2 regions of the Streptomyces taklimakanensis genome follow, and region 2 is predicted to be linked to the other one. Evidence: predicted binding sites of a transcription regulator. Region 2 holds the regulator's gene; the other holds the start of a gene.
The links. Region 2 encodes HspR, which represses chaperone genes until heat shock. Its sites were predicted from a motif close to TTGAGNNNNNNNNNCTCAA; they were not measured.
Positions count from the first base shown of each region.

Region 1: lon (endopeptidase La) is a predicted target of HspR. The motif match lies at 10,130-10,148, and genes of this name have one in related genera.

Region 1 is NZ_WIXO01000001.1:4,038,371-4,053,541, reverse strand. Features, by position in the region: gene F0L17_RS18030 (coiled-coil domain-containing protein) at 1-184, shown strand, start outside; gene F0L17_RS18025 (styrene monooxygenase/indole monooxygenase family protein) at 281-1,519, opposite strand; gene F0L17_RS18020 (GTP-binding protein) at 1,650-2,264, opposite strand; gene F0L17_RS18015 (DUF742 domain-containing protein) at 2,407-2,796, opposite strand; gene F0L17_RS18010 (roadblock/LC7 domain-containing protein) at 2,793-3,386, opposite strand; gene F0L17_RS18005 (nitrate- and nitrite sensing domain-containing protein) at 3,383-6,364, opposite strand; gene F0L17_RS18000 (hypothetical protein) at 6,767-7,564, shown strand; gene lon (endopeptidase La) at 7,663-10,107, opposite strand; gene F0L17_RS17990 (spermidine synthase family protein) at 10,273-11,028, shown strand; gene F0L17_RS17985 (response regulator transcription factor) at 11,089-11,853, shown strand; gene F0L17_RS17980 (sensor histidine kinase) at 11,844-12,938, shown strand; gene F0L17_RS17975 (multifunctional oxoglutarate decarboxylase/oxoglutarate dehydrogenase thiamine pyrophosphate-binding subunit/dihydrolipoyllysine-residue succinyltransferase subunit) at 13,173-15,171, shown strand, end outside.
Region 2 is NZ_WIXO01000001.1:2,782,672-2,797,842, forward strand. Features, by position in the region: gene F0L17_RS12105 (polyamine aminopropyltransferase) at 1-932, opposite strand, end outside; gene F0L17_RS12110 (DUF2617 family protein) at 1,116-1,649, opposite strand; gene F0L17_RS12115 (hypothetical protein) at 2,307-2,519, opposite strand; gene F0L17_RS12120 (pyridoxal phosphate-dependent aminotransferase) at 2,661-3,842, shown strand; gene F0L17_RS12125 (YbjN domain-containing protein) at 4,039-4,566, opposite strand; gene clpB (ATP-dependent chaperone ClpB) at 4,730-7,342, opposite strand; gene F0L17_RS12135 (pyridoxamine 5'-phosphate oxidase family protein) at 7,453-7,947, shown strand; gene F0L17_RS12140 (trypsin-like serine peptidase) at 8,063-8,932, opposite strand; gene F0L17_RS12145 (heat shock protein transcriptional repressor HspR) at 9,213-9,689, opposite strand; gene dnaJ (molecular chaperone DnaJ) at 9,695-10,879, opposite strand; gene grpE (nucleotide exchange factor GrpE) at 10,913-11,605, opposite strand; gene dnaK (molecular chaperone DnaK) at 11,602-13,455, opposite strand; gene F0L17_RS12165 ((Fe-S)-binding protein) at 14,042-15,171, shown strand, end outside.

The sequences.
Region 1 (15,171 bases), 1.3 Mb from region 2:
GCGGCGGCTGGACCGGTCGGCGAGCAGGGAACGCGGTGTCCTGGACCGCCGGCTCGCGCTCGCCGGGCGACACGAGCGGCAGCGGGACGAGGTCACCGGACGTCTGGCCGAGGTCGAACGGGCCCTCGCCTCGCTCGACGACGGCGAACTGGCCGCGCTGCGCCACGCGGAAGCGGTGCGGTGACCGCGGCGGCGCCGACCGGCGGGCCGCGCCGCGCCCGACCCCCCGGCGCCCCGGCCCGGCTCCGGGGTCGGACGCCCGGAGCCGGACCCGACCGGCTCAGTCGGAGGCCAGGCTCGCCAGGTAGGCCTCGGCCTTCTCCGGGTCGAAGAACCAGTTCTCCAGGTCGGACGGGTCGCTGAAGGCGTTGGCGAACCGGTCCGCCAGCTCCTGGTACTGCGTGCCCGCGCCGATCAGCTTCAGCACGTGCTCCGGCGGCGGTGCCAGCAGCCCGTTCGACCACGTGGTGACGTGCCGGGCCGACCTCTCCCAGAAACGGTCGAAGGTGGCCTGCATCCACTCCTCGTCGAACGGCCGGTCGCCGTGCTCCAGGATCGAGGCCAGGTAGGAGGCGGCGCACTTGGACGCGGTGTTGGAGCCCTGCCCCGTGATCGGGTCGTTGGCCACCACCACATCGGCCACGCCCAGCACCGCGCCGCCCGAGGGAAGCCGCCCGATGGGCTTGCGGACGGTCGGCGGATAGCGGCCGGCGAGCGTGCCGCCCGCGTCGGTCAGCTCGGCCTTGCGGGCCCGCTCGTACTCCCAGGGCGTGAAGCGTTTCATCAGCTCCAGCGTGAGGGAGAGGTGCTCGGCGGGGTCGGTGACGCCCTGGAAGACGTCCAGCGGACCGCCGGGGACGCCCTCCCAGAACAGGATGTCGCAGGCGCCGGTGAGGGTGTAGCCGGGGATCATGAACAGCTCGCCGACGCCCGGCACCAGGTTGAAGCGCACCGCCAGCATCTCGGGGTGCTCCGGGCGCCGTTCCACGCCGTGCACGTAGGACACCGCCAGCGCGCGCTGCGGCTTGTCGTACGGGGAGCGCGCGGCGTCCCGCTCGAACATCGACACCAGTTCGCCCTTGCCCGCCGCGACGAGCACCAGGTCGTAGGCCCGGGCGAAGAAGTCCAGGTCGGAGACGGCGGCGCCGTGGATGACCAACTGACCGCCGCGCTGGGCGAAGGTCTCCATCCAGCCGGCCATCTTCACCCGCTGGTCGATCGACTGCGCGTAGCCGTCCAGCCGGCCCACCCAGTCGATCGGACGGGAGCCGTCGGGGGCGACGACCGAGACGCCCAGGCCCTCGGTGCGCGGGCTCTGGTCCTCCCAGAAGTTGATCCCCAGGTCGCGCTCGTGCTGGAGGGCCTGGTCGAACATGCACTGGGTGGACATCACCCGACCGCCGCGGATCTCGTCCGCCGTGCGGTTCGACATCACGGTGACCTCGTAGCCGTGCGACTGGAGGCCGAGGGCGAGCTGGAGGCCGGACTGGCCTGCTCCGACGATGAGTATCTTCCGCATGACGGTCTCCCCTGAGGTGCCTGGGTGGTGGGGTTGGGGGCGGATGCCCGGGTGTGGGGGGCGGATGTCGGACGCGTGGCGCGTTCGGGGCGTGTGGTGGCCGCCGCGGTGCGCCGGACGGCCCCGCCGGTCAGGCGGGCGTGAGGTCCAGCGCGTGGCCGACGAGCGCGGTCAGCGAGTCGAGGGCCGTGTCCCGCTTGCGCGCGTCCATGACCAGGACGGGCACCCGGTCGGGGACGGACAGCGCCTCGCGCACGTCCTCGGCCTCGTAGTACTCGGTGCCCTCGAAGTGGTTGACGGCGACGACGTAGGGCAGTTCGCAGCTCTCGAAGTAGTCGAGCGCCGGGAAGCAGTCCTCCAGCCGCCGCGTGTCGGCCATCACCACCGCGCCGATCGCGCCGCGCACCAGGTCGTCCCACATGAACCAGAAGCGCTGTTGCCCCGGGGTGCCGAACAGGTACAGCACCAGGTCGTCGTCGAGGGTGATGCGACCGAAGTCCATGGCGACCGTGGTGGTGGTCTTCTCCGGGGTGGCGGCCAGGTCGTCGGTGTCCTCGCTCGCGCGGGTCATCACCGCCTCGGTGGTCAGCGGCTCGATCTCGGAGACCGCGCCGACGAAGGTCGTCTTGCCCACGCCGAAGCCCCCCGCCACGACGATCTTGACGGAGATGGGGGCTCTACCGCGCTCCTCCTGCCAGGGTTGGAGGGTCTCGGGGTTCTCTGCGGGGTCCTTCACGGCGTCCACGGGGTCTTTCTCGGCGTTCCTGTCACTGTCGGCGTGTGTCGCGGCGTCCGTGTCGGACGCTCCGTCGGGAACTCCACCGGAGGCTCTCCCCAACGCCCTTCCGAGGGCTCTTCCGGGTTCCTCTCCGGCGTCCGGGAGGGAGTCAGAGTCTGCGGAGGCCACCCAGCACCCTCTCCAGCAGCGCGCGGTCGGGGCGCTCGTTGTCGTAACCGGTGCCGTAGACCCGGATGCGTCCCTGGTCGGCGAGATCGCTGAGCAGGACGCGCACCACGCCCAGGGGCATCCGCAGCCGGGCGGCGATCTCGGCGACCGAGCGCATCCGGCGGCAGAGTTCCACGATGGCCCGCATCTCGGGCATCACACGGTCGCGCAGGCCGCCCGAGGTCAGCTCGCGGCGGGCCTCGGGCGCCTCGATGGCGGCGACGAGCGTCTCCACCAGCAGGACGTGCCCGAAGCGGGTGCGGCCGCCGGTCAGGGAGTACGGGCGCACCCGCGAGGGTTTGCGTACCGGCAGCGGGCTGTGGAAGGTCACTGGTCCAGCTCCATCGACGTGCGCAGTTCGGTGCGGAGTTCGGGGGTGAGGACGTGCCCGGCACGACCGACGAAGAGGGCCATGTGGTACGCCACGACGCTCATGTCGCAGTCGGGGGCGGCGTGGACGCCGAGCAGCGAGCCGTCGCTGATCGACATCACGAACAGGCTGCCCTCGTCCATCGCGATCATGGTCTGCTTGACGGCACCGCCGTCCATCAGCTTCGAGGCCCCCTGGGTGAGGGACGCGAGGCCGGAGACGATGGTGGCCAGATCGGCGCCGGCGCCGCGGGGGCCGCGCTCGTCCCGGCCGCCGTCCCGGCCGCGCCGGTCGGGGGTCTGGTCACCGCCGGCGGTGTCGCCCGTGGCGTCCCGTGCCTCGTCCCCGCCCGTGGCGTCGCCGCCCGCCGGGGCGTCCCCGGGCGCGGCGGCACGGCCGCCCGTGGGCTCGGAGGACAGCAGCAGCAGTCCGTCGGAGGACACCACGGCGACCGACCGTACGCCCGGTACCTCGTCGACCAGGTTGGACAGCAGCCAGCGCAGGTTGCGTGCCTGCCTGCTCGGTGTGTGTGCGGTGGTGGGCGCGTTCACTTCCGTGCCTCCTCGACAGTGCCACCCGTGTCCGTCGCCCCCGTGCGGCCCTCGTCCGGGCCGGTGCCGTGCCGCTCGCCGCCGCTCTCCTCCGCGGCGATCTGGGCCAGCGCGTCCCGCTGGCCCTCCCTGGCTCCCTGTTGGAACCCGCCGAGCCGTCTGCGCAGCTCGTCCGCCTGCAGTCCGCCCCGTCCCCGGCCCGGGCGGGGGGCGCCGACGCCGGTCGTCACGTTCTGGGGAGTCCGCTTGGGCAGACCCTTGGCGGTGACGGTCCGGGCGACGGGGCCGGGGGCGGCATCCGTCTCCGGCGCGGTCTCCACCGTGGGGTCCGCTGTGGGGCCCGCTGTGTTCTCCCGTGCCGCGTCGTTCTCCCGTGCCGCGTCCGCCTCGGGGGCGGCCCGCAGGACGGTCTCGTCCGCGGCGCGGGCGTGCTCGTGGACGCCACCGGGTGCGGCCGGAGGCGTTCCGGTGGCGTCGGCCACGGCGCCGCGCGCGGGATCGGCGGCCGCCTCGTCTGCCTCGGCGACGTCCACGTCGCCGGGCACCGGACCGGTGTCGGTGATGCGGGGGAAGACCAGGGTGTCGGTGACACCGGTCCCGCCGGTCCCACCGGGGGCCCGCGCGTCGTCCGCCCGGCCGTGCTCACCGGTCCCGGCGGGGGCCACCGACTCCGGCTCCCCGGCGCTCTCCTCCGTGCCGGCCGTGCCGTCCGTGCCGACTGTGTCGTCCGTGTCGGCCGCGCCGTCCGTACGCGCCCGCGCGCGGTCTGGACGGGTCGGCAGCGCGTTGTCGTTGGCCTCGGCGACCGTGCCCGGCAGGGTGTTCGCGACACCCGCCTGGGCGGCCTTGGCCCCCGCCGGGGAACCCGGCATCGGCCGGTCCGGCAGCAGGGCGCGCGGCAGCACCGCGACCGCGGTGATGCCGCCCTGCTCCTGCTCGCGCAACTGCACCCGGATCCCGTGCCGTGCGGCGAGCCGCGCCACCACGTACAGGCCCATGCCCAGCACGTCGTCCTCCCGGGGCGCGGCCTCGGCGCCCTCGGCCAGCTTGGCGTTGAGTTCGGCCAGCCGCTCGGGGCTCACACCGATGCCCTCGTCCTGGACGGAGAGCATGATCTCGCCGTTCTCCAGCATCCAGCCCGACAGCCGCACCTCGGCGTCCGGCGGGGAGAACGCGGTGGCGTTGTCCACCAGTTCGGCGATCAGGTGGCTGACGTCGTCGGCGGCGGAGCCGGCGACCTGGGCGTGCGGGGGCAGCGTCGCGATGTCCACCCGCTCGTAGCGCTCGATCTCGCTGACGGCCGCGCGCAGCACGTCCAGCAGCGGTACCGGCTCGCGGTGGCCGGTGGCGTGCTCGGCGCCGGCCAGGAGCAGCAGGTTCTCGCTGTGGCGGCGCATCCGGGTGGCGAGGTGGTCGAGCTTGTAGAGGGTGGTGAGCCGGTCCGGCTCCTTCTCCTCGTGCTCCATGGACTCGATGAGGGTGAGCTGCCGCTCGACCAGGCCCAGGGTGCGCAGCGCGAGGTGGACGAACGTGTGGTGGGAGGTGCCCGGGGCGGGTCCGGCCGGCTCCTCGGCGGCCCGGCGCGCGGCCTCGGCGGCCGCCAGGGACGCCTCCGCCGCCTCGGCGGCCTTGCGCTCCGCCTCCTCCGCGGCCTTGCGCGCGGCCTCCTCGGCGGCCCGCACCGTCTTCTCGGCGGCCTCCTTCGCCGTCTCGTACTCGCGCAGCAGTCGCTCGCGCTCGGCGGCGATCCGTTCGCGCTCGGCCGTCACCTCCCCCCCGGTGGACTCGGCGCGGACGACGCGCTCGTGGAGGGCGACGGCGGTGCCCCGCAGCCGGTTGACGGCGCGCACGACGTCGGCGAACTCGTCGTTGCGGCCGGTGTAGACGACCGGCTCCTCCCCCGTCGGGTCGGCGGCCACCCGCTCGCTGCCGCGCCGCAGGACGGCCAGCGGACGGGCCATCGAGCGGGCCGTCTGGACGCTGATGCCGAGCGCGATCAGCGCGCACACCCCGAGCAGGGCGATGCTCAGCTCCAGCGCGGTGAGGTCGTCGTCGCGCAGTTCCTCCAACCGCTCCACCTCGGCGGCGGCCAGCGAGGACTCCATGCCGCGCATCCGGTCCACGCGGGCGGTCAACGCGGACGCGACGCGGTCGTGGTCCAGAGCGAGGTCCCGGTGGTCCAGCCGCGGCTGGTCGGTGAGTCCGGTCAGGTAGCGCTCGGCCAGCGCCACGTCGGTGCCGGTGACGGTCCGGGTGTAGGCGTCACGGGTGGAGACGGGCGCCGTCTGCTCGAAGTCGGCGAGAGCGGCCTGCTCGCGCAGGTGCGCCTGCTGGGCCGCGGCGGTCAGTCGGGGCTGCTCGCCCCCCGCGGTGAGCGCGGCCAGCAGCAGTCCCCGGGCCGCCGACGCCTGCTCGACGGCGCGGCCGAGGTCGGGGAGCGAGTCGGCCGTCGCGTTCTCGGCGCGGCCGGGCAGGGAGCGGGAGGTGGCGGCGGTGATGCCGCCCAGGGCCTGGACGACCCGGGTGTACGCCTCGTACGTCTCGGTCGCGTCGCTCTCCCCGGTGGCGGCCCGCCGGCGGGTGTCGGGGAACGCGTCGAGCAGCCGTCGTATGTCGGCGGGCGCGTCCTCGCCCAGTTCCCGCATCCCGCGGTCCACGCGGCTCTGCTCCCGCTCGGGCACGCCCTCGCCGCCGCGCCCGGAGGCGATGCGGTGGACGACGGCGTCGCGCTCGTCGGCCAGGGCGTGGGAGAGGGAGACGGCCCGCCGGCCCAGTTCGGCGCGGTCGACCAGGCGTTGGGACTCGGTCAGGTCGCGCGAGGCGGTGGCGACTCCGGGCGCCCCGGCGGCGAGGACGGCGACGGTGCACAGGACGACGGAGGCCAGCAGCCTGTTGCGCACGCGTGCCCGCCGTCCGGCGGGTGGGACGGCGGTGCCCTGGTGGTCCGACCGGCTGCCCTGGTGTCGCTTCTTCCCCACCCGTGCTCGCAATCTCGTTCCGTCGTCCCGGCGATGACCGGAACGCGACAGTCCAACATGTGCGGCAGGGGTTCGTGTCCCGCCGTCCGAGCCCGTTCGCAGCGCCGGTTCTCCGACGTTCCGAGGGACGGGAACGGTTCCCCGTGCCGGGCCGCTCGGAGGAGTGAACATCACTGGGGAGTTACGGAACAACTCCATCGGGGAATGCTCTTGGGCCACACGCCGGAGGGGGTTGGAAATCACCGCCGGGTTTTGGCAAGATTCGCGCCCACCATGTCGCGGACCGTCAAATTCCGGTAGAACTCCGGGCAATGACCGTGGGTCACGGAACGAACACGTCTTCCCCTCGTCGCCCCCACACCACGACCACGTGTCGATCGACGCTCCGGCAGACTGGCGGGCATGCGGATCGAGGCGGTGAGCGAGCCGGGCGACCCGGAGGTCCCCAACGAGGACTACGCGTCGGTAGCCCTACCTGCGACAGGACGGGGCGGGGCGTTGGTGGTCCTGGACGGGGTGACTCCGCCACCGGACGGCACCGGGTGCGAGCACGACGTCCCGTGGTACGTGGCGCGCCTGGGCGGGGCACTGCTCGAACTGTCCGGTTCACGGCGATATATGACGCTGACACAGTGCCTGTCCTCCGCCATCGAGCGGACCGCCTCCGCCCACGGCCCGCGCTGTGACCTTTCTCACAGGCGAACCCCTCAGGCGACGGTGGTACTGGCGCGCTGGGACGAGGCGGTCGTCGAGCACCTGGTGCTCTCCGACTCCGCGTTGCTGGTCGAGGACCCCGACGGCGCGGTGACGCCCGTGCTGGACACCCGGCTGGACCGGCTGCGCCCCGCCGCGCGGGCCCTTCCCCCCGGCGAGCGGGTCGCCCACCTGGAGGGCCTGCGCAACGTCGAGGGCGGCTTCTTCACCGCGGCGGCCGACCCGGCGGTGGCGGAGCGCGCGGTGACGGGACGCCTGCCCCGCGCACGGGTGCGGGCGCTGGCCGCGCTGAGCGACGGGGCGACCCGCTGGGCGGAGACCTTCCGACTGGGCGACTGGGGCGCGCTGATGACGGTGCTGCGCACGGAGGGGCCGCGGTCGCTGGTCGCGCGGGTCCGCGCCGCCGAGGCGGCGGACCGCGCCGGCACGGCCCACCCGCGCGGCAAGACGCACGACGACGCGACGGCCGTACTGGTGGAGCTCTGACCCGCCGGCACCGCGGTCCCGTCCGGTCCGGCGCGGGGCCGGGCCGGACGGGACCGGACGGCCGGGGCCGGGTGCGCGGTCCGCGCGACGCGGTGCCGTCAGGCGGCGGCCGGAAGCTCCGCCCCGGCCGGCGACAGCGCCAGCTCCAGGACCTGCCGCACGTCCGAGACCGGTCGCACGTCCAGCTTCCGCAGCACCTCCTCGGGCACGTCGTCCAGGTCCGGCTCGTTCCGCTTGGGGATGACCACCGTGGTGATCCCGGCCCGGTGCGCGGCCAGCAGCTTCTGCTTCACCCCGCCGATCGGCAGCACGCGCCCGGTCAGCGAGACCTCGCCCGTCATCGCCACGTCCGGCCGGACCCGGCGGCCCGACAGCAGCGAGGCCAGCGCGGTGGTCATGGTGATGCCCGCGCTCGGCCCGTCCTTGGGCACCGCGCCCGCCGGGACGTGGAGGTGGACACCGCGGTCCTTCAGGTCGCCGACGGGCAGCTCCAGTTCGGCACCGCGCGAGCGCAGGTAGGAGAGCGCGATGTGGGCGGACTCCTTCATCACCTCGCCCAGCTGTCCGGTCAGCGTCAGCCCGCTGCCGCCCGTCTCCGGGTCGGCCAGCGACGCCTCGACGTACAGCACGTCGCCGCCCGCGCCGGTGACGGCCAGCCCGGTGGCCACGCCCGGCACCGCCGTGCGCCGCTCGGCCGGGTCCTGGGCGGACTCGGGGGTGTGGTGCGGACGGCCGATCAGTTCGCGCAGGCCGTCCGCGCGGACGGTGACGGGCAGTTCCCGCTCCCCCAGCTCGTGCCGCGCGGCGATTTTGCGCAGCAGCCGGGCGACGGAGCGCTCCAGGTCGCGCACCCCCGCCTCGCGGGTGTACTCCCCGGCCAGCTTCCGCAACGCGTCCTCCTCGACGACCACCTCGCCCGCCTCCAGGCCGGCGCGCTCCAACTGGCGGGGCACCAGGTGGTCGCGGGCGATGACGACCTTCTCGTCCTCGGTGTAGCCGTCCAGCCGCACCAGCTCCATGCGGTCCAGCAGCGGCTGCGGGATCGCCTCCAGCACGTTGGCGGTGGCCAGGAACACCACGTCGGACAGGTCGAGCTCGACCTCCAGGTAGTGGTCGCGGAAGGTGTGGTTCTGCGCGGGGTCCAGCACCTCCAGCAGGGCCGCGGCCGGGTCGCCCCGGAAATCGCTGCCCACCTTGTCGATCTCGTCGAGCAGCACGACCGGGTTCATCGAGCCGGCCTCCTTCACCGCCCGCACGATCCGGCCCGGCATGGCGCCGACGTAGGTGCGGCGGTGGCCGCGGATCTCGGCCTCGTCACGGACGCCGCCGAGCGCCACCCGGACGAACCGCCGCCCCATCGCCCGGGCCACGGACTCGCCCAGCGAGGTCTTGCCGACGCCGGGCGGCCCCACCAGGGCCAGCACGGCGCCGCCCCGACGTCCGCCCACCACGCCCAGGCCGCGTTCGGCGCGGCGCTTGCGCACGGCCAGGTACTCGGTGATGCGTTCCTTGACGTCGTCCAGCCCGGCGTGGTCGGCGTCCAGGACGGCGCGGGCGCCGGCGATGTCGTACGCGTCCTCGGTCCGCTCGTTCCACGGCATCTCCAGGACGGTGTCCAGCCAGGTGCGGATCCAGCCGCTCTCGGGGCTCTGCTCGGGGGCGCGCTCCAGCCGGTCGGCCTCCTTCAGGGCGGCCTCGCGGACCGTCGGGGGCAGGTCGGCGGCCTCGACCCGGGCTCGGTAGTCGTCGCTCTCGCCGACCTCGCCGCCCAGTTCGGCCAGTTCCTTGCGGACGGCCTCCAACTGGCGGCGGAGCAGGAACTCGCGCTGCTGCCGGTCCACGCCCTCCTGGACGTCCTTGGCGATGGCCTCGGCGACGTCCCGCTCGGCCAGGTGCTCGCGCAGCCAGGTGGTGGCCAGCTTCAGCCGCTCGACCGGGTCGGCGGTCTCCAGCAGCCTCACGCGCTGTTCGACCCCCAGGAAGGGGCTGTAGCCGGAGTTGTCGGCGAGCTGCCCGGGGTCGTCGATCTGCTGGATGCGGTCGACGACCTGCCAGGCACCGCGCTCCCGCAGCCAACTGGTGGCCAGGGCCTTGTACTCCCTGATCAGCTCGGTGACCGCGCCGGGCAGGGGGTCGGGGGCGGACTCCTCCACCTCGGTGCCCTCCACCCACAGGGCGGCACCGGGGCCGGTGGTGCCGGCACCGATCCGCACCCGGCTCACGCCGCGGATCAGCGCGCCGGGGTCGCCGTCGGCCAACCGTCCGACCTGCTCCACCCGGCCGAGCACGCCGACGGCGGCGTAGGTGCCCTCCACCCGCGGCACGAGCAGCACCCGGGGCTTGGGGGCCTTCTCCCCCTTCCGCTCCCCGTCACCGCCGCTGCCGTCGTCACCGCCGGCTCTCCCGGCGGCGGACTGGGCGGCCTCCACCGCGGCCCGCACCTCGGCGTCCGACAGGTCCAGGGGCACCACCATCCCGGGCAGCACCACCTCGTCGTCGAGCGGCACCACGGGCAGGGTGAGCGTTGCGGGCGACAGAGCCATGATCTCTCCCTCGGCAGGCAAGTTGAGTTAGGAGGACTCAATGTCATGACAATGCCCCGGCCGCGCCGTGTGTTCCCCCACCCGCGTTCGCTCTGAGCGATCGACCGCCCTCCGGGGGCCGGGCGCACCCCCCGCCCTCCCGTCGGCGACGGCAGGATGGCCCGCATGCAGTCCCCGCCACGTCCGACGCCGTCCGCGCTCTCCACCCCGCCGTCCGCCCCGCCGTCCACCCCGCGCCGGCCCGACGACGAGCCGCCCGTCGTCCTGGACCGCCGCGACGGACCCCACGGCGAGGTCGTCCTGCGGCGGCACGGCGAGCTGCTCCAGATCATCGCCAACGGCTGTTTCCTGATGGACACCTCCGACGGTCGCTCCGAGCGGTTGCTGGTGCGGGCCGCGCTGGCGGAGCTGGACGCCTCGGGGGCCCGCCCGGACCCCACCGTGCTGATCGGCGGCCTGGGGGTCGGCTTCTCGCTCGCCGAGGCGGTGGCCGAGCCCCGCTGGAGCCGCATCACGGTCGTCGAGCGGGAGGAGGCCGTGATCGACTGGCACCGCGACGGTCCGCTCGGTGAGGTGTCGCGGGGCGCCGCGGCCGATCCGCGCGTACGGATCGTCCAGGCCGACCTCCCGACCCACCTGACCGCGGGCGGCGAGCCGTACGACGCCCTGTGCCTGGACATCGACAACGGCCCCGACTGGACGGTCACCGAGGACAACGGCTCCCTCTACTCCCCCGCCGGTCTGGCCGGCTGCGCCCGTCGGCTCACCCCCGGCGGAGTGCTCGCCGTGTGGTCCGCGCGGCCCTCCCCGGACTTCGAGGATTCCCTCCGCGATGCCGGTTTCGTGCGAGTGCGCACCGAAGAGGTACCGGTCGTCCGAGGCGTCCCGGACGTGGTCCACCTCGCCACCCGACCGGCGTAGCATCCCACGGAGGCGGCCTCTACGCTGCTGCAAGGAAACCGAGCGGCAGGGCAGAGACGTATGGACCACCACAGGAACACGACGCAGTCCCACAGCGGCGCCGCCGCGGCCACCCCGGGCGCCCAGCGCCGGGTGCTGATCGTGGAGGACGACCCGACGATCACCGAGGCGATCGCCGCGAGACTGCGCGCCGAGGGCTTCCAGGTCCGTACCGCCGGTGACGGTCCGGCGGCGGTGGAGGCCTTCGAGGTGTGGCAGCCCGACCTGCTGGTCCTGGACGTGATGCTGCCGGGCTTCGACGGTCTGGAGGTGTGCCGCCGGGTGCAGGCCCAGCGACCGGTCCCGGTGTTGATGCTCACCGCCCGCGACGACGAGACGGACATGCTGGTCGGGCTCGGCGTCGGCGCGGACGACTACATGACCAAGCCGTTCTCCATGCGCGAGCTGGTCGCCCGCGTCCACGTGCTGCTGCGCCGCGTGGAACGGGCCACGCTCGCCGCCACCACGCCACGCGCGGGCACGCTGCGGCTGGGCGAGTTGGAGATCGACCACGCGCAGCGCCGGGTGCGGGTCTCCGGGAAGGACGTCCACCTCACCCCGACCGAGTTCGACCTGCTGGTCTGTCTGGCCAACTCCCCCCGCGCGGTCCTCTCGCGCGAACAGTTGCTGGCCGAGGTCTGGGACTGGGCGGACGCCTCGGGGACGCGGACGGTCGACAGCCACATCAAGGCGCTGCGCCGGAAGATCGGCGCCGAGCGGATACGCACGGTCCACGGCGTGGGCTACGCCCTGGAGACGCCCGCGCCCGCCTCCGAATGGGCCTGAGGGGCGTGGTGGGCCGGGCGCGGTCCCTGTGCGTCCGCGCCTGGGAGGGCCTGCGGCCCGTGGACCCGAACCGTTCCGTCAAGGCCGCGCTGGGCGCGCTGGTCATCGCCACCGTGGCCATCACCACGCTGCTGACCCTCGTGGCGTTCCACTCGGCGATCGAGATGCGGGTCATCGCCCTGCTCGCGGTGATCGCCTCGCTGCTGGTCACCCAGTTCGTGGCCCACGGCCTGGCGGCGCCGCTGGACGAGATGGCGGACGCGGCGCGCTCGATGGCGCGCGGTGACTACAGCCGCCGGGTCCACGTCGACCGCAAGGACGAGCTGGGCGAGCTGGCGGCGACCTTCAACCGCATGGCCGCCGACCTGGAGGCCGCCGACCGGCACCGCAAGGAGCTGGTCGCCAACGTCTCCCACGAGCTGCGCACTCCGATCGCGGCGCTGCGCGCGGTGCTGGAGAACGTCGTCGACGGGGTCTCCAGGGACGACCCGGCGACGATGGAGATCGCGTTGGAGCAGACCGAGCGCCTGGGGCGCCTCGTGGAGCACCTCCTGGACCTGTCCCGGCTCGACAACGGCGTGGTGCCGCTGCACGCCCGACGCTTCGACGTCTGGCCGTACCTGGCGGGGGTGCTCAAGGAGGCCAACATGACCAAGGGCCAGGGCCACGCCCGTACCGACGTCCACCTCCACCTGGACGTCTCCCCCTCGGACCTGACCGCGTACGCCGACACCGAGCGGCTGCACCAGGTGGTCGCCAACCTGATCGACAACGCCGTCAAGCACAGCCCGCCCCACGGTCGGGTGACGGTGCGCGCGCGGGCCGGGCGGGCACCGCTGAGCCTGGCGCTGGAGGTGCTGGACGAGGGGCCGGGGATCCCCGAGGCGGACCGGGACCGGGTCTTCGAGCGCTTCGGCCGGTCCGCCTCGGCCGAGAACGGCGACGGCGGCACGGGGCTGGGGCTGGCCATCGCGCGCTGGGCGGTGGATCTGCACGGCGGCCGGATCCGGGTGGCCGAATCCCCGCGTGGCTGCCGAATCCTCGTCACCCTTCCCGGCGATCCCTCCGCAGTGGGGTTGACGTAGGGTTCGAGGTGTCGGGACGTGAGGGAGCGAGGCACCGGCCCGCTCCCTGGGTCCGTTCATGCCGGATTCCGTCAAACCAGGTGTGTTTCCCGCCAAAGAAAGCGCCGAAACGCACTGTCGAATGTGACTTAGGCGACGCAAACACCATGCCGACTGCACCGAACGGGCCGGGGAGCGTAGCCTTTATTTCTGCTGTCCACCCACACAGGTAAGCGGAAGAGGGCGGTTGCCGCCGTGTCGCCACAGGCCCCCAAGACTTCGAGCTCCTCCAGCCTCCGGCCGGGAGGGTCCCCCACGACCGACCAGGACGGGCAGGGGAAGAGTCCCGCCGCCGGGTTCGGTGCCAACGAGTGGCTCGTCGACGAGATCTACCAGCAGTACCTCCAGGACCCGAACTCCGTGGATCGGGCCTGGTGGGACTTCTTCGCCGACTACAAGCCGGGACAGGCCGCCGGAGGAGCCGCGGCCCCCACCACGTCGAAGCCCGCGGAGCCCCAGGCCCGGCCCCGGAGCGAGACCCGGCCCCAGACCCCGCCGCGGGCGCAGGCTCCCGCCGAGGGCGAGGCCGCGGCCCAGAGCGCGCCGGCCCCGACGAAGCCCGAGGCCCCCGCGCCCGGGAAGCCGAAGCCGGCCGCCCAGGCCGAACCCGCCGGATCCGCGGCCGAGAAGCCGAAGCCGGCCGCCCAGGCCGAGCCGGCGAAGACCGAGAGCACCGGGCCCGAGTACGTGCCGCTGCGCGGTCCGTCCGCCGCGGTCGCCCGGAACATGAACGCCTCGCTGGAGCTGCCCACCGCCACCTCGGTGCGCGCGATCCCGGTGAAGCTGCTCGTCGACAACCGCATCGTCATCAACAACCACCTCAAGCGCGCCCGCGGCGGCAAGGTGTCCTTCACGCACCTGATCGGCTACGCCATGGTCAAGGCGCTCAAGGCGATGCCGTCGATGAACCACTCCTACACCGAGAGGGACGGCAAGCCGACGCTGGTCAAGCCCGACCACGTCAACCTGGGCCTGGCCATCGACCTGGTGAAGCCGGGCGGTGAGCGCCAGCTCGTCGTGGCCGGCATCAAGAAGGCCGAGACGCTCACCTTCTTCGAGTTCTGGCAGGCGTACGAGGACATCGTCCGTCGCGCCCGGAACAACAAGCTGACGATGGAGGACTTCACCGGGGTCACCGCGTCGCTGACCAACCCCGGCGGCATCGGCACCGTCCACTCGGTGCCGCGCCTGATGCCCGGCCAGGGCCTCATCCTCGGCGTCGGCGCGATGGAGTACCCGGCGGAGTTCCAGGGCACCTCGCAGGACACCCTGAACAAGCTGGGCGTCTCCAAGGTCATGACGCTCACCAGCACCTACGACCACCGCGTGATCCAGGGGGCCGCCTCCGGCGAGTTCCTGCGGATCATGCACCAGCTGCTGCTGGGCGAGGACAACTTCTACGACGAGATCTTCGAGGCGCTGCGGATCCCCTACGAGCCGGTCCGCTGGCTCCGCGACATCGACGTCAGCCACGACGACGACGTCACCAAGGCCGCGCGCGTCTTCGACCTGATCCACTCCTACCGGGTCCGGGGCCACGTCATGGCCGACACCGACCCGTTGGAGTACAAGCAGCGCAAGCACCCCGACCTGGACATCACCGAGCACGGGCTCACCCTGTGGGACCTGGAGCGGGAGTTCGCCGTCGGGGGCTTCGCCGGCAAGTCGGTGATGAAGCTGCGCGACATCCTGGGCGTGCTGCGCGACTCGTACTGCCGCACCACCGGCATCGAGTACATGCACATCCAGGACCCCAAGCAGCGCAAGTGGATCCAGGACCGTGTCGAGCGCCCGCACGCCTCGCCGGCCCGTGACGAGCAGCTGCGCATCCTGCGCCGGCTCAACGCGGCCGAGGCGTTCGAGGTCTTCCTGCAGACCAAGTACGTCGGCCAGAAGCGGTTCTCGCTGGAGGGCGGCGAGTCCGTCATCCCGTTGCTGGACGCCGTGCTCGACGCCGCCGCCGAGGCGCGGCTGGACGAGGTCGTCATCGGCATGGCCCACCGCGGCCGCCTGAACGTGCTGGCCAACATCGTCGGCAAGTCCTACGCCCAGATCTTCCGCGAGTTCGAGGGCAACCTCGACCCGAAGTCGATGCACGGCTCCGGCGACGTGAAGTACCACCTGGGCGCCGAGGGCACCTTCACCGGCCTGGACGGCGAGAAGATCAAGGTCTCGCTCACCGCCAACCCCTCCC
Region 2 (15,171 bases):
AGTCCGAAGTCGCCTCCCCCGCCGGCGCCGCCGGTGTGGGAGCCGCCCTCGGCGAGCGCGATCTCGTGGACGGCGGTCGTCACCACCGCCCGCACCTCACCGTCGTACACCGCCTGGCGCGCGGCCCGCTCGAAGGAGTCGACGACGACGGCACAGGTGAGCAGCAGGGCCATCACCACCGCGTTGACGAGCACCAGCAGACGGCGTGAGCGCCGGGAGAGGTCCCCTCCGAACAGCCACAGCACCAGCGCGCCGCCCGCTGCGGCGTTCACCGTGCCGACCGCCAGGGCGCCCGAGAGCTGCCCCAGCAGCGGCAGGAGCAGGAAGGGGAAGGCGAGGCCGCCGACGAGGGCTCCGACGTAGTCGGCGGCGAACAGGTCCGCCACCGCGCCGCCCGCGTCCTGTGCCCTGACGCGCTGGATGAGGACCATCAGCAGCGGCATCTCGGCACCGATGAGCACCCCGATGACCAGGGAGAAGCCGATCAGCACCACCTGGGAGCCGCCGACCCAGGCGAAGTACGCGTACAGGACCATCGCCGAGCAGCCGCCGAAGAGGGCCAGCAGCGCCTCGACGATCCCGAACCCGACCGCCGCGCGGGTGCGCAGTCGTTTGGCGAGCAGCGATCCCAGCCCCATGGCGAAGACCATCACCGACAGCACCACGGAGGTGCGGGTGACGGAGTCGCCGGCCAGGTACGAGCCGAGCGCCACGAGTTCGAGCTCGTAGACCAGGCCGCAGGCGGCGCAGAGGAAGACCGCGACCAGGACGAGGAACCGGCCGACCCCGGCCGGCACGGGCAGCCGAGCCTGTTCCTGCCGCGGCACCGGTGCCGGTGCCCGTGCCTGCTCCGAAGCGTGTTCCGGCACCGCCTCGTGCCCCGGCGCCGGGCCGGGTGGCCCCGCCGGTACGGAAGCGGGCGTTTCGATCATGCCGGGAACGGTACGTGACCCCAAACGCCGGACTTGTCACCCACATGGGTGCAATGCCTCGCACACACGGGCGGGCGACGCGCGAGGTCCGCACCGCGCGGGGCGCACACACACGTCCGCCGCCCCGCACGCGACGTTCGCGTCCGGGGCGGAGTACGCGTCCCGCGCGGTGCGGGGCCGGTCTCACACCCCCGCGAGCTCCGGCTCCCGAACCCGCGCGTCGACTCTCGTGTGCGTCACGACGATCCGTCTCTCCTGCGGGTACGCGTGCCAGCTCCGCCAGTGCACCTGGCCGCCGAGGCGCTGGACCAGCAGGGCGGTGAAGGCGTACGGGCTGCCCGGGAAGGTTCCGGCCAGTCCGTGCGGGTGGTCCGCGACGAGCGCGAGCAACTCCTGGGCGCGCCCCGCGAACGAACCGCCGGAGAGCTTCTCGACGCGTGCCGCGAACGCGTACTCCCAGTCGTCGATCCGCTTGGAGACCCCCAGCGGCAGGGGCGTCCTGCTGCCGGGAATGCACGCCACGGTCTCGGAACAGGAAGGCCCGCCCTCCTCGTCGAGCAGCACCTGGTGCGAGGCGCCGAGCAGCCGCAACTGGATCCGGATGCCCGGCAGTGCGAGGTCCAGCTTCGCCAGGGCGGGCATGGGCTCGAGTCCGAGCGCCCAGGCGAGGTCACCGGCGCGGGTATCGGTGTACGAGGTGTTCAGAGTGGTGAGCATGGATCGGCTCCGCAACGCAGTGAGGGCGGCCGGCACACCCCCGGACCGAGGCACCCCGTCTGGGAGCGGAGGGGGTGTCTGTCGCCGGCTCGTGCCCACGTGGATCCGGGTACATCAGTCACCGAACCACGGAACACGCGGGGCCTACAGGCTTTTCACCCACCTTCGTCGTTTTTCCATACCAGAGGGGACCTGTCAGCTCATATGTTCCCCTCACGATGACGCAACCGCCGTACGGGTGAACGACTTCAGGAACCACCGCCGCATCCGCCGCCCCCGCCACCCCCGCCGCACGAGAAACCGCCGCCGGACGAACCACCGTCCGAGGAGCCACCGTCGAAGAAGGCGAACCCCCCGCCGCCACCCGACGCGCCCGAGGCCCCGCCACCACGGCGCCGGCCCTTCGCGGACCGGCCCCCCGCGGACCGGACCACCGCCATGAGCACGGCCACCGGAATCAGAACCGACCAGAAGACGATGAAACCCGCCATGATGCCCCTCCCTCGTCCGTGTTCCCCGTCTGGGGCCTGACGGCACGATCCCCCTTCGCGACCGGCGCCAAAGCCGAGTTGAGGAACTCCAGAGGTTGGGCACCGGGACCGGTCGAACAGCGGGGCCGGCCCGGAAGGCCGGCCGGATCCCGGCCGCGGACGAACCTCAGTCGCCGCCTCCGCCCCCGCACGAACCGCCGTCCGAGGAACCGCCGTCCGAGGAACCGCCATCGCCCCACCAGCCGCCGCTGCCGCCACTGCCGCCGTCGGACGAGCCGCCCGAACCGCCGGCGCGGCGGCCCGAGCCCCGGCTCCCCCGCACCACGACGACCACCACGAGCACCAACAGCCCCACCAGACAGACGACGAGGAACTCCACGTCGCTCCCCCCTCTCCGCGCCCAGCGCCCTCGCGCTCACCGGCCCGCCCGCTTCCTCCGCCCGGGCGGGCACCCTCCATGGTCCACGACCGTCCGCGGCGAGGTTGAGGAACCCCCCGCTCCCGGCGGAGGATGGCCGCCATGACCGCCACCGGACGCCCCCTGCTCAACCGCCGCCTCGCCGAGTTCGGCACCACCGTCTTCGCCGAGATGTCGGCGCTGGCGGTGGCGACCGGCTCGATCAACCTCGGCCAGGGCTTCCCCGACACCGACGGCCCCGAGTCCGTGCGGGAGGCCGCCGTACGGGCGCTGCGCGACGGCCGCGGCAACCAGTACCCGCCCGGCCCCGGCATCCGGGAGCTGCGCGCCGCCGTCGCCGGGCACCAGCGCCGCTTCCACGGCCTGGAGTACGACCCGGAGACCGAGGTCCTGGTCACCGCCGGCGCCACCGAGGCCATCGCCGCCGCCCTGCTGGCCCTGGTGGAGCCCGGCGACGAGGTGATCGCCCTGGAGCCGTACTACGACTCCTACGCCGCCTGCGTCGCCCTGGCCGGCGGCGTCCGCGTCCCCGTCACCCTGCGCCCCACCACCGACCCCGCGCCCGCCTACCGCCTGGACCCGGACGAGCTGCGCGCCGCCGTCACGCCCCGCACCCGGCTGCTCCTGCTCAACACCCCGCACAACCCCACCGGCACCGTCCTCGGCCGCGAGGAGCTGACCGCGATCGCCGAGCTGGCCGTCGAGCGCGATCTGCTGGTCGTCACCGACGAGGTCTACGAGCACCTGGTCTTCGACGGCGAGCACGTCCCCATCGCCTCCCTGCCCGGGATGCGCGAGCGGACGGTGACGATCTCCTCCGCCGGCAAGACGTTCTCGTTCACCGGCTGGAAGGTCGGCTGGGTGACGGGCACGCCGGAGCTGGTGGCGGCGGTGCGGTCGGCCAAGCAGTACCTGACGTACGTCTCGGCGGGCCCCTTCCAGTACGCGGTCGCCGAGGCCCTCGCCCTGCCGGACGACTACTACACGACGCTGCGCGAGGACCTGCGCGCCAAGCGGGACCTGCTGGTCGACGGCCTGCGGGCGGTGGGCCTCACCGTCTACCGCCCGGCCGGCACCTACTTCGTCACCACCGACATCCGCCCGCTGGGCGAGAAGGACGGCGTCGCCTTCTGCCGCGCGCTCCCCGAGCGCTGCGGCGTCGTCGCCGTCCCCAACGCGGTCTTCTACGACCGCGCGGAGGAGGGCGCGCACTTCGTCCGCTTCGCGTTCTGCAAGCGCGAGGAGGTCCTGCGGGAGGCCGTGGAGCGCCTGCGGCGGCTGTGAGACCGGGCTTGGGGGCCGGGCTTTGGGGCCGGCGGGCCGGTGCGCCGCTCGGGCCACCGACCGCCGGGCGGCTCCCTCCCCCGGGGCGGCGCCGGACCGCGCCGCCCCGGACGCACCGCGGCCCCGGACACGGGCCGGAGGAACCGGTCCCGTGCCCGGGGCCGCGCGGGGCCTCGGACGGGCGGAGCGGGAGGAGTCAGCCCTCGCCGTCACCGTCGCCGTCGACGTCCTTGGCGAGGCCGAGCTGCTCGACGAGCCAGCGGTCGAACTCGACCGAGGCGCGCACCCAGCTCACCGTGCTGGAGACGAAGTGCTCCAGGGAGACGCCGACGCCGATCAGCATCTGGGCCTCGCCGATGAGACGGACGGTGCCGTCGTCGTGCGTGTGGCTGTAGACCTTCGGCCACAGCGTGCGGCGGTTCCAGTCGTCGATCAGTTCCAGCAGGCGGGTCTTGTCCTCGATCGCGTGCGGGCGGTCGTAGAACGTCCGGACGGAGAAGACCTGCTGCTCCTTCTCGCCCCGGAACATGAAGTAGGTGCGGAACTCCTCCCACGGCGCCGCGAGGTCACCCTCGTCGTCGACGACGTACTTCAGCTCCATCTGGTCGAGCAGCTGCTTGACGAGGTCCTGGTCGGGGACGATGGGCCCGGCGGGCCCCGTCGGCTGCTGCTTCTCGGGCTCCTGGCCCCCGAAGCTCGGGATCGAGGACGGGTCGATGCTCACCGTGGACTTCCCTTCATACGATTCCTGCCATCCTCCCTCACCCCGGCCCGGTGATGGCAAGCCCGGGCCTTCCGCATCGGCCGTCGGACTGACGCGGCCGGCGTGTGGGGGAGGCGCGGAGGCCCGGAGGCGGGGTCGGCCGGCGGCCGCCGGCCGACCGCCGTCAGTCGCGCACCGGCTCGACGGCCAGCCCCTCCTTCTCCGGCTTCTCCGGATCGACGTCCACCCGGACGGTGTCGCCGTCGCGGACCTCTCCCGCCAGGATCTTCCGGGCGAGCAGGTCGCCGATCGCCGTCTGCACCAGGCGGCGCAGCGGCCGGGCGCCGTAGGCCGGGTCGTTGCCCTCCACCGCCAGCCAGTCCAGGGCGGCGTCGGTGACGTCGAGGGTGAGGCGGCGCTCGGCCAGGCGCCGGGCGAGGGCGTCGATCTGGAGCCGTGCGATGCGGCGCAGCTCCTCGCCGCTGAGCGCGGAGAAGACCACCAGGTCGTCCAGTCGGTTGAGGAACTCGGGCCGGAAGGAGGCACGGACGGTGGCCATGACCTTCTCCCGCTTCTCCTCCTCGTCGACCGTGGGCTCCATCAGGTACTGGCTGCCGAGGTTGGAGGTCAGGATGAGGATGGCGTTGCGGAAGTCCACCGTCCGCCCCTGCCCGTCGGTCAGCCGGCCGTCGTCGAGCACCTGGAGCAGGACGTCGAAGACCTCGTGGTGGGCCTTCTCCACCTCGTCCAGCAGCACCACGCTGTACGGGCGCCGCCGCACCGCCTCGGTGAGCTGACCGCCCTCCTCGTAGCCGACGTAGCCGGGGGGCGCGCCGACGAGCCGGGCCACCGAGTGCTTCTCGCCGTACTCGCTCATGTCGATGCGGACCATGGCCCGCTCGTCGTCGAAGAGGAAGTCGGCGAGCGCCTTGGCCAGCTCGGTCTTCCCGACGCCCGTCGGGCCGAGGAACATGAACGAGCCGGTGGGCCGGTCGGGGTCGGCGATCCCGGCGCGGGAGCGGCGCACGGCGTCGGAGACGGCGCGCACCGCCTCGGTCTGCCCGATCAGCCGCCTGCCCAGCTCCTCCTCCATGCGCAGCAGCTTCTTCGTCTCGCCCTCCAGCAGCCGGCCGGCGGGGATGCCCGTCCAGGAGGCGACGACATCGGCGATGTCGTCCGAGCCGACCTCCTCCTTGACCATGGTGTCGCGGTCGTCGCGGTCGGCCTCCTGCTCGGCCGCGGAGGCCTCCTCCAGTTCGCGCTCCAGGGTGGGAATCTCGCCGTACAGCAGCTTGGAGGCGGTCTCGAAGTCGCCGTCGCGCTGGGCGCGCTCGGCCCGGCCGCGCAGTTCGTCCAGCTTCTCCTTCAGCTCGCCGACGCGGTTGAGGCCCTGCTTCTCCTTCTCCCAGCGGGCGGTCAGGCCGCGCAGCTCCTCCTCCCGGTCGGCCAGCTCCCGGCGGAGCCGCTCCAGCCGCTCGCGGGAGGCCGCGTCGCTCTCGCCGGCCAGCGCCAGCTCCTCCATCTTCAGCCGGTCCACGGCGCGCTGGAGCTCGTCGATCTCGACGGGCGAGGAGTCGATCTCCATGCGCAGCCGGGAGGCGGCCTCGTCCACGAGGTCGATGGCCTTGTCCGGCAGGAAGCGGGAGGTGATGTAGCGGTCGGAGAGGGCGGCGGCGGCCACCAGCGCCCCGTCGGCGATCTGCACCTTGTGGTGGGCCTCGTAGCGGCCCTTGAGGCCGCGCAGGATGGCGATGGTGTCCTCGACGGTGGGCTCGGCGACCAGCACCTGTTGGAAGCGGCGCTCCAGGGCCGGGTCCTTCTCGATCCGCTCGCGGTACTCGTCCAGCGTGGTCGCGCCGACCATGCGCAGCTCACCGCGGGCCAGCATCGGCTTGAGCATGTTGCCCGCGTCCATCGCCGAGTCGCCGCCGGCTCCCGCGCCCACCACGGTGTGGAGCTCGTCGATGAAGGTGACGATCCGGCCGTCGCTGTCCTTGATCTCCGCCAGGACGGACTTGAGCCGCTCCTCGAACTCGCCCCGGTACTTGGCGCCGGCGACCATCGCGCCCAGGTCCAGGGCCACCAGGCGCTTGTTCCTCAGCGACTCGGGGACGTCGCCCTTGACCATGCGCTGTGCCAGGCCCTCCACGACGGCGGTCTTGCCGACGCCGGGCTCGCCGATGAGCACCGGGTTGTTCTTGGTGCGCCGCGAGAGGACCTGCACCACGCGGCGGATCTCCTGGTCACGGCCGATGACCGGGTCGAGCCGGCCCTCGCGCGCGGCGGCGGTCAGGTCGGTTCCGAACTTCTCCAGCGCCTTGTAGGTGCCCTCCGGGTCGGCGGTGGTGACGCGCCGGCCGCCGCGGCTCTTCTCGAAGGCGTCCAGCAGCGCCGCGGCGGTGGCGCCCTGCCGTTCGAGCAGCGTGCCCGTCCGGCCGCCCTTGGCGGCGAGCCCGATGAGCAGGTGCTCGGTGGAGACGTAGACGTCGCCCAGCTCCCCGGCCCGTCGAGAGGCGTCGGCCAGGACGGCCATCAGGTCGCGGTCGGGCTGCGGCCGGGCGACGGTGGAGCCCTGCACGCTGGGCAGCTCACCCAGCAGCCGCTCGACGCCGGAGCGCAGGGCCGCCTGGTCGGCCTCGACGGCCGCGAGCAGATCCTGGATGTTCTCGTTCTCCCGGCCCTCCAGCAGGGCCAGCAGCAGGTGTGCCGGGGTGATGTTCGGGTGCCCGCCGGTGAGGGCGCGGTTGTCGGCCGCGCTGATCGCGTCCCGGCTCCTGTTCGTCAGCTCGGCGTCCACGGGTGCCTGCTCCTCCTCTGTCGCCAACTCTGCATATGACAGCATGCAGTAAGTTGAGTCTATTCCACTCAAGGGTGGAACGGGAGGCACCTCGGGATAGTTTCCGGGTCATGGCACGGCACACCGGGCGGGACGCGCCCCACACCCCCCAGGACGGAACGCCGGACGAATCACCGGACGGCGCGCCACGGCGCGGTCGGCGGGACCCCCGTCGCCCGGAGGACGCCTACCTCGCCTTCTGGCGCGAACGTCACCTGTGCACCCTCACCACGCTCCGCCCGGACGGGACGCCGCACGTGGTGCCCGTCGGGGTGACGTACGACCCGGAGGCCGGGGTGGCGCGGATCATCACCCGCCGCTCCAGCACCAAGGTCGCCAACGTGTCGGCCGCCGCGGACCGGCCCGGCGGCGCCCGGGCCGCCGTCTGCCAGGTGGACCGCGGGCGGTGGGCCACCCTGGAGGGCACCGCGACCGTGCGCACCGACCCGGAGGCGGTCGCGGACGCCGAGGCCCGGTACGCCGAGCGCTACCACCGCGTCCCGTCGCCCAACCCGGAGCGGGTGGTGATCGAGATCGCCGTGGACCGGGCGATGGGCGGCGTCTGACCGGCCGCAGCGCCCCGACCGTGCGGCCGGGGGCGGAACGGCGCGGCGCCGCCCCGCCCGGTCGCACAAGCGGGCGGAGCGGCGGTCCGGGGGAGACGGGTCCGGGGCCGGCCGGTCAGCGGCGTCCCGCCGCCTCCAGCAGCTTCCGCGCCGTCTCCGGGAAGGGGCGGCCCAGCACCCGGCCCCGGTCGTCGCCGACGGAGACCACGGCCACCACCGTGCCGGACTGGCTCTTTACGTCGTAGTCCTGGAGCCACGGGCCGCCGCTGGATCCCTGCGTCAGGTCGCAGGACTCCAACAGCAGACCGCCCACGTTCGGCTGCTGGGTGTCGCGCTCGGTCAGCAGCGAGGGGACGCCGGAGCAGTGGCCGAGGGTCTCGCCGTCGTACGGCTCGCCGGCCGGGTAGCCCATGGCCACGGTCGGCCGGGAGGCGTCGACGGGTTCGAAGGCGACGCGGTTGGCGCCGACGACCTCCTGGAGCGTCCGCCCGTCCCGGCGCTCGACGGTCAGGAAGGCGTAGTCGTGCGGCAGGGCCTGGGGCAGCCGACCGCGCCGCCAGGCGGGCTCCAGGTGCGCCGACGTCACGCGCCAGCCGTCCCGGGCGGCGTTCGTGGTGCCGTTGCGGTCGTAGGCGGGCACGAACCAGGCCTGTTCCCATCGGGGTTCTCCGGGGTTGTGGACGCAGTGCGCGGCGGTGACGACGACGCTCCCGTTGGGAGCGTCCACGACGGCGCCGGAACAGGCGAGCAACTGACCGTCCGGGTAGCTGCCGACGAGCTTCCCGACGGTCCGCACCGTGCCGCCCGGCCACGGCGCGCGCACCCGCGTGGGGACGGTGCCGCCCTGGCCCACGAGGGAGGCGGTCCGGGCCGCGGGGCCGTGCGCCGGCCCGGCCGCGGAGGCGTTCGGCGGAGCGACGCCCAGGAGGGCGGCAGAGGTCGCGACGGTGACGAGTCCGGCTATGACAGCACGTATCTTGGCCATGTCCACACGCTGCGCGCCGACGGCGCCCGAACGCCATCCGCACACCGCCACGCGGGTGGCGGCGGAGCTCCGTCCGGGTGGAAGCGGGCGGCCCCGCACATACCGGAGCGCGCGTTCGGGCGCGCTCCGCACCGTCCGCCGGTGGGTGCCGGCGGGCGCCTGGCGGGCATCCGACGCACACGGTCACCCCCGGACGCGCCGGGGCCCGGACGGCGTGCCGTCCGGGCCCCGGGAACGAGCGCGCGCCGGCACCGAGGGCACCGGGCCACCGCCGTCCGCGTCAGTCCCCGCCGCGCTGCGGCCGCCAGACCACCAACGCGCTGGACTGCTGCACGTCCTGGTAGGGCACCAGGTCACGGCGGTAGGAGGCGTGCACCTGCGCCTCGCGCTGGCGCATGGCCACCGCCGCGCCCTCGACCGCCTGCTGGAGTTCGGCGACCTTGGCCTGGAGGGCCGCGACCTGGTTCTCCAACTCGATGATGCGCTTGATGCCCGCGAGGTTGATGCCCTCGTCCTGCGACAGCCGCTGCACCTGCCGCAGCATCTGGATGTCACGGGCCGAGTAGCGCCGGCCGCGCCCGGCGGTGCGATCGGGGGAGACGAGACCGAGCCGGTCGTACTGCCGCAGCGTCTGTGGGTGGAGCCCGGAGAGCTGCGCCGCCACGGAGATGACGTAGACGGGTGAGTCGTCCGTCAGCTCGTAGGGGTTGACGCGCCCCCGTCCCTGGCCCTGTCGTCCGCGGCCGTAGCCGTCCATATCGGTCATTCTCCCTTCGCGGCCTCGAACAGCGCCGCCCGCGGGTCCTCTCCCGCGGTCGCTTCACGGTAGGACTCCAGCAGGTCCCGTGCCTTGTCGCCCAGCTTCTTCGGGACCGTCACCTCTATGGTGACCAACAGGTCGCCCCGAGTGCCATCCTTGCGCACCGTTCCCTTGCCCCGGGCGCGCATCGTCCGACCGCTCGGAGTACCGGCCGGCAGCCTGAGAGTGACCGGCGGACCGCCCAGCGTGGGCACCCTGATCTCGCCGCCGAGCGCCGCCTCCGGGAAGGTGACGGGCACGGTGACGGTCAGGTTGTCGCCCTTGCGGCCGAAGACCGGGTGCGGTTCGACATGGACCACCACGTACAGGTCTCCGTTCGGTCCGCCGCGCTCGCCCGGCGCGCCCTTGCCGCGCAGCCGGATCCGCTGCCCGTCCGAGACGCCCGCGGGGATGCGGACCTGCATCGTGCGGGAGCTCGTCGCCCGACCGCTGCCCTTGCAGACGTCGCACGGGTTCTCGGCGATCAGGCCCCGGCCCTTGCAGTCCACGCACGGGTCGGTGAGCGAGAAGCCGCCCCCGCCGCCGCGGCTGACCTGGCCGGTGCCCACGCAGGTCGGGCAGACCCGCGGGGTGCCGTTCTTGTCGCCGGTGCCCGAGCAGGCCTTGCACGCCGCCGAGCTGGACATCCGCAGCGGGACCGTGGCCCCGTCCACCGCCTCGGTGAAGCTGAGCGTCACCTCGGACTCGATGTCCTGGCCCCGGCGCGGCTGGGTGCGCGCGCCCGGGCCCCGGCCGCCGAACAGGCCGCCGAAGACGTCGCCGAGGCCGCCGCCGAAGCCGCCCGCGCCTCCTCCGCCGCCGCCTCCGCCCTGGGCGCCTCCGAAGAGGTCGCCCAGGTCGAAGTTGAAGCCGCCGGGGCCGCCCGACGGACCGGCGCGGAAACCGCCGGCGCCGAACAGGGCGCGCGCCTCGTCGTACTCCTTGCGGCGTTTGGGGTCCCCGAGGACGTCGGCGGCCTCGGAGATCTCCTTGAAGCGCTCCTCGGCCTTGGTGTCGCCCTTGTTGGCGTCCGGGTGGTACTCGCGGGCGAGCTTCCGGTACGCCTTCTTGATCTCCGCCTCGGTGGCGTCCTTCGGGACGCCGAGGATCTTGTAGTAGTCCTTCTCCACGAAGTCCTTCGTACTCATCCCCGGCGTCCCTCCTCTCGGTCTTCCCTCGCGTCAGCCCTGCTCGGGGCCACCGCTCTCCTCATCGGCTGCCGTCTCCGCCTGCTGTTCCCCGTCGCCCTTGGCGGGCTGGGCACCGGGCTGCGGTTCGGCGACCCCGACCCGCGCGGGGCGGATCGTGCGCTCGCCGATGCGATACCCGGGCTGGAGGATCTGCACGCACGTCGTCTCGGTGACATCGGGCGAGTAGGAGTGCATCAGCGCCTCGTGCACCGTCGGATCGAAGGGCTCGCCCTCCTTCCCGAACTGCTGCAGACCCATCTTCGCCACGACCGTCTCCAGCGACTCGGCCACCGACTTGAAGCCGCCGACCAGCTCGCCGTGGTCCCGCGCGCGGCCGATGTCGTCGAGCACCGGAAGCAGCTCGGTCAGCACGTTGGCGATCGCGACCTCCTTGACCGCCGCCCGGTCCCGCTCGACCCGACGGCGGTAGTTGGAGAACTCCGCCTGGAGCCGCTGGAGGTCCTGGGTGCGTTCGTTCAGCGCGCTGCGCGCCTGGTCGAGCTGCGCGGTCAGCGCGGCCCGCTCGGCGTCCCCGGCCGGGGCCTCCGGGCCCGCCTCCTCGGCGGGTCCGGAGGTCTGCGCGGCATCACCGGACTGCTGCTGTTCGGCCTGCTGTCCGCCGTGCTCCGCGGAGTCGGTGGGGACGTCGGGCTCCTGCTCGAAACCCGGGGTCTCCTCCGTCACGCTGCATCACCCTTGTTCGACTTGTCGTCGTCGACGATCTCGGCGTCCACCACGTCGTCCTCGCCGTCGGCCTTGGCCCCGGAGGCACCGGCGGCCCCGCCCGCGGCCTGCTGCCCCTGGGCGTCGGCGTAGAGCGCCTGGCCCAGCTTCTGGCTGGTGGAGGCGACCTTCTCCGACGCCTCGCGGATCGCGGCGGTGTCCTCGCCCTTGAGCTTCTCCTTCAGGTCGGCCACCGCGGACTCGACCTCGCTCTTCACGTCACCGGGAACCTTCTCCTCGTTGTCCTTGAGGAACTTCTCGGTGGTGTAGACGAGCTGCTCGGCCTGGTTGCGCGTCTCGGCGGCCTCGCGGCGGCGGTGGTCCTCCTCCGCGTACTGCTCGGCCTCGCGCATCATGCGCTCGATGTCGTCCTTCGGCAGCGCGGAGCCGCCGGTGACGGTCATGCGCTGCTCCTTGCCGGTACCGAGGTCCTTGGCGGAGACGTGCATGATGCCGTTGGCGTCGATGTCGAAGGTGACCTCGATCTGCGGGACGCCGCGCGGCGCCGGGGGCAGACCGGTCAGCTCGAACATGCCGAGCTTCTTGTTGTACGCGGCGATCTCGCGCTCGCCCTGGTAGACCTGGATCTGCACGCTGGGCTGGTTGTCCTCGGCCGTGGTGAAGATCTCCGAGCGCTTGGTCGGGATCGTGGTGTTGCGCTCGATCAGCTTGGTCATGATGCCGCCCTTGGTCTCGATGCCGAGGGACAGCGGGGTGACGTCCAGCAGCAGGACGTCCTTGACCTCGCCCTTGAGCACACCGGCCTGGAGGGACGCGCCGATGGCGACGACCTCGTCCGGGTTGACGCCCTTGTTGGCCTCCTTGCCGCCGGTCAGCTCCTTGACGAGCTCGGCGACGGCGGGCATGCGGGTGGAGCCGCCGACGAGGACCACGTGGTCGATCTCGGAGAGCTGGATGCCGGCGTCCTTGATCACGTTGTGGAACGGGATCTTGCAGCGCTCCAGCAGGTCCTGGGTCAGCTGCTGGAACTGGGCCCGGGTGAGCTTCTCGTCCATGTGCAGCGGGCCCTCGGCCGAGGCCGTGATGTAGGGCAGGTTGATGGTGGTCTCGGTCGAGCTGGAGAGCTCGATCTTCGCCTTCTCCGCCGCCTCGCGCAGGCGCTGGAGGGCCATCTTGTCCTTGGCGAGGTCCACGCCGTGGGCGCTCTGGAACTGCTTGACCAGGTAGTCGACGATCCGCTGGTCCCAGTCGTCGCCGCCGAGGTGGTTGTCGCCGTTGGTGGCCTTCACCTCCACGACGCCGTCGCCGATCTCCAGCAGCGAGACGTCGAACGTACCGCCACCGAGGTCGAAGACCAGGATCGTCTGGTCCTCCTTCTCCAGGCCGTAGGCCAGGGCGGCGGCGGTGGGCTCGTTCACGATGCGCAGGACGTTCAGGCCCGCGATCTCGCCGGCCTCCTTGGTGGCCTGGCGCTCATGGTCGTTGAAGTACGCCGGGACGGTGATCACGGCGTCGGTGACCTTCTCGCCCAGGTACGCCTCGGCGTCCCGCTTCAGCTTCTGCAGCACGAAGGCGCTGATCTGCTGGGGGTTGAAGTCCTTGCCGTCCAGGTTGATCTTCCAGTCGGTGCCCATGTGGCGCTTGACCGACCGGATCGTCCTGTCGACGTTGGTGACGGCCTGGCGCTTGGCGACCTCGCCGACCAGCACCTCGCCGTTCTTCGCGAAGGCCACAACGGACGGCGTGGTCCTGGCGCCCTCGGCGTTGGTGATGACGGTGGGCTCACCGCCTTCGAGAACACTGACGACGGAGTTCGTCGTACCCAGGTCGATGCCGACCGCACGTGCCATTTCGGGTTCCTCCAGCCATGCCTTGAGTAGATATGGCTCAAGGGTGCAGCAGGAGGGGAGTCAGCGTCAAGAGAGCTGAGTCGTGTTGACTCAACTCTCCTCTCGCAAGCCGGCTCACGCCGGACGACCACCCGTCACTCCGTCCACCCAACTCCCCCTGGACGCCCGGCCGTCGAGCCGCCCCTCGACCCGCCCCTCGACCCGCCCCGCGGAACGGGGGCGGCTCGCGCGCCCCCCGCGCACGGGAAATCGCACGGAACCCTCGCCGCGCCCCGGCCGCACCCCGACCCACCCCAGCGCCGGACTCATCCCTTTCTACAGGATTTAAGGGCAATTCAGCGGGTGCGAGGTCTATAGGATGGGCGTCCTCCCCGCGGTCGCTCCGGACGCCTCCGGCCTCCGCCCCGACCCCCCGGGGAGCCCCCGGGACACCCCCACCCGACAAGGGTCGCCTCAGCGACGCAGATCACCGTACGAGTGGCTACAGACGGCCGCCGGCAATGGGTAGTCTCGAACAGATCGGATAAGTTACCGCTTAGTAAGCTTGCAGCAGCAGGCATCGCCCCCGCAGGTTCGAGGAGCCGTCATGCAACTCGCCGCGATCGTCGTCTCGCTGGTACTCACCGCGGTCGGCGTTGCGCTCTTGGCCCGCGCCGTCGCGCAGATCTACCGGTTCGTGAAGCTCGGCCGGCCGGTACCGGCCGGCAGCCGCACCGACCATCCGAAGCAGCGCACGACCACCCTGGTCAAGGAGTTCCTCGGCCACACCCGGATGAACCGGTGGGGGATCGTCGGCGTCGCCCACTGGTTCGTCGCGATCGGCTTCCTGACCCTCCCGCCGACGCTCGCCCAGGCGTACGGACAGCTCTTCCGGGCCGACTGGACCCTTCCCGTCCTCGGCGGCTTCCTGCCGTTCGAGATGTACATCGAGTTCATCGGCCTGGCGACGGTCCTGGGCATCGCCGTCCTGATCGCGATCCGGCTGCTCAACCTGCCCACCCGCCCCGGCCGCAAGTCCCGCTTCGCCGGTTCGACGGCCTGGCAGGCGTACTTCGTCGAGTACGTCATCCTCACCATCGGTCTGGCGATCCTCGTGCTGCGCGGCCTGGAGGGCGCGATCCACCACGTCGAGGGCTACGAGGCGGCGTACTTCGTCTCCTACCCCCTGGTCGAGGCCTTCGACGGGCTGGAGACCGGCACGCTGCAGAACCTGATCTACTTCACCGCCATGGTCAAGATCGGCGTCTCGATGATCTGGATGATCACGGTGTCGCTCAACACCGCCATGGGCGTCGCCTGGCACCGCTTCCTGGCCTTCCCCAACATCTGGTTCAAGCGCGAGTCGAACGGCGAGGTGGCGCTCGGTCCGCTGCAGCCGATGACCTCGGGCGGCAAGCCGATCGACTTCGAGACCGTGTTCGACGACGAGGAGGAGGGCGAGGAGACCACCTTCGGCGTCTCCCAGGTCGAGCAGTTCTCCTGGAAGGGCATCCTCGACTTCTCCACCTGCACCGAGTGCGGTCGCTGCCAGTCGCAGTGCCCCGCCTGGAACACCGGCAAGCCGCTCTCCCCGAAGCTGCTGATCATGTCGCTGCGCGACCACGCGCACGCCAAGGCCCCCTACCTGCTGGCCGGCGGCGGCAAGACCGCGGAGGGCGAGGAGAAGGCGAGCGAGGAGCAGCTCGCGAACGTTCCGGCCGCCGCCCTGGCGGAGGC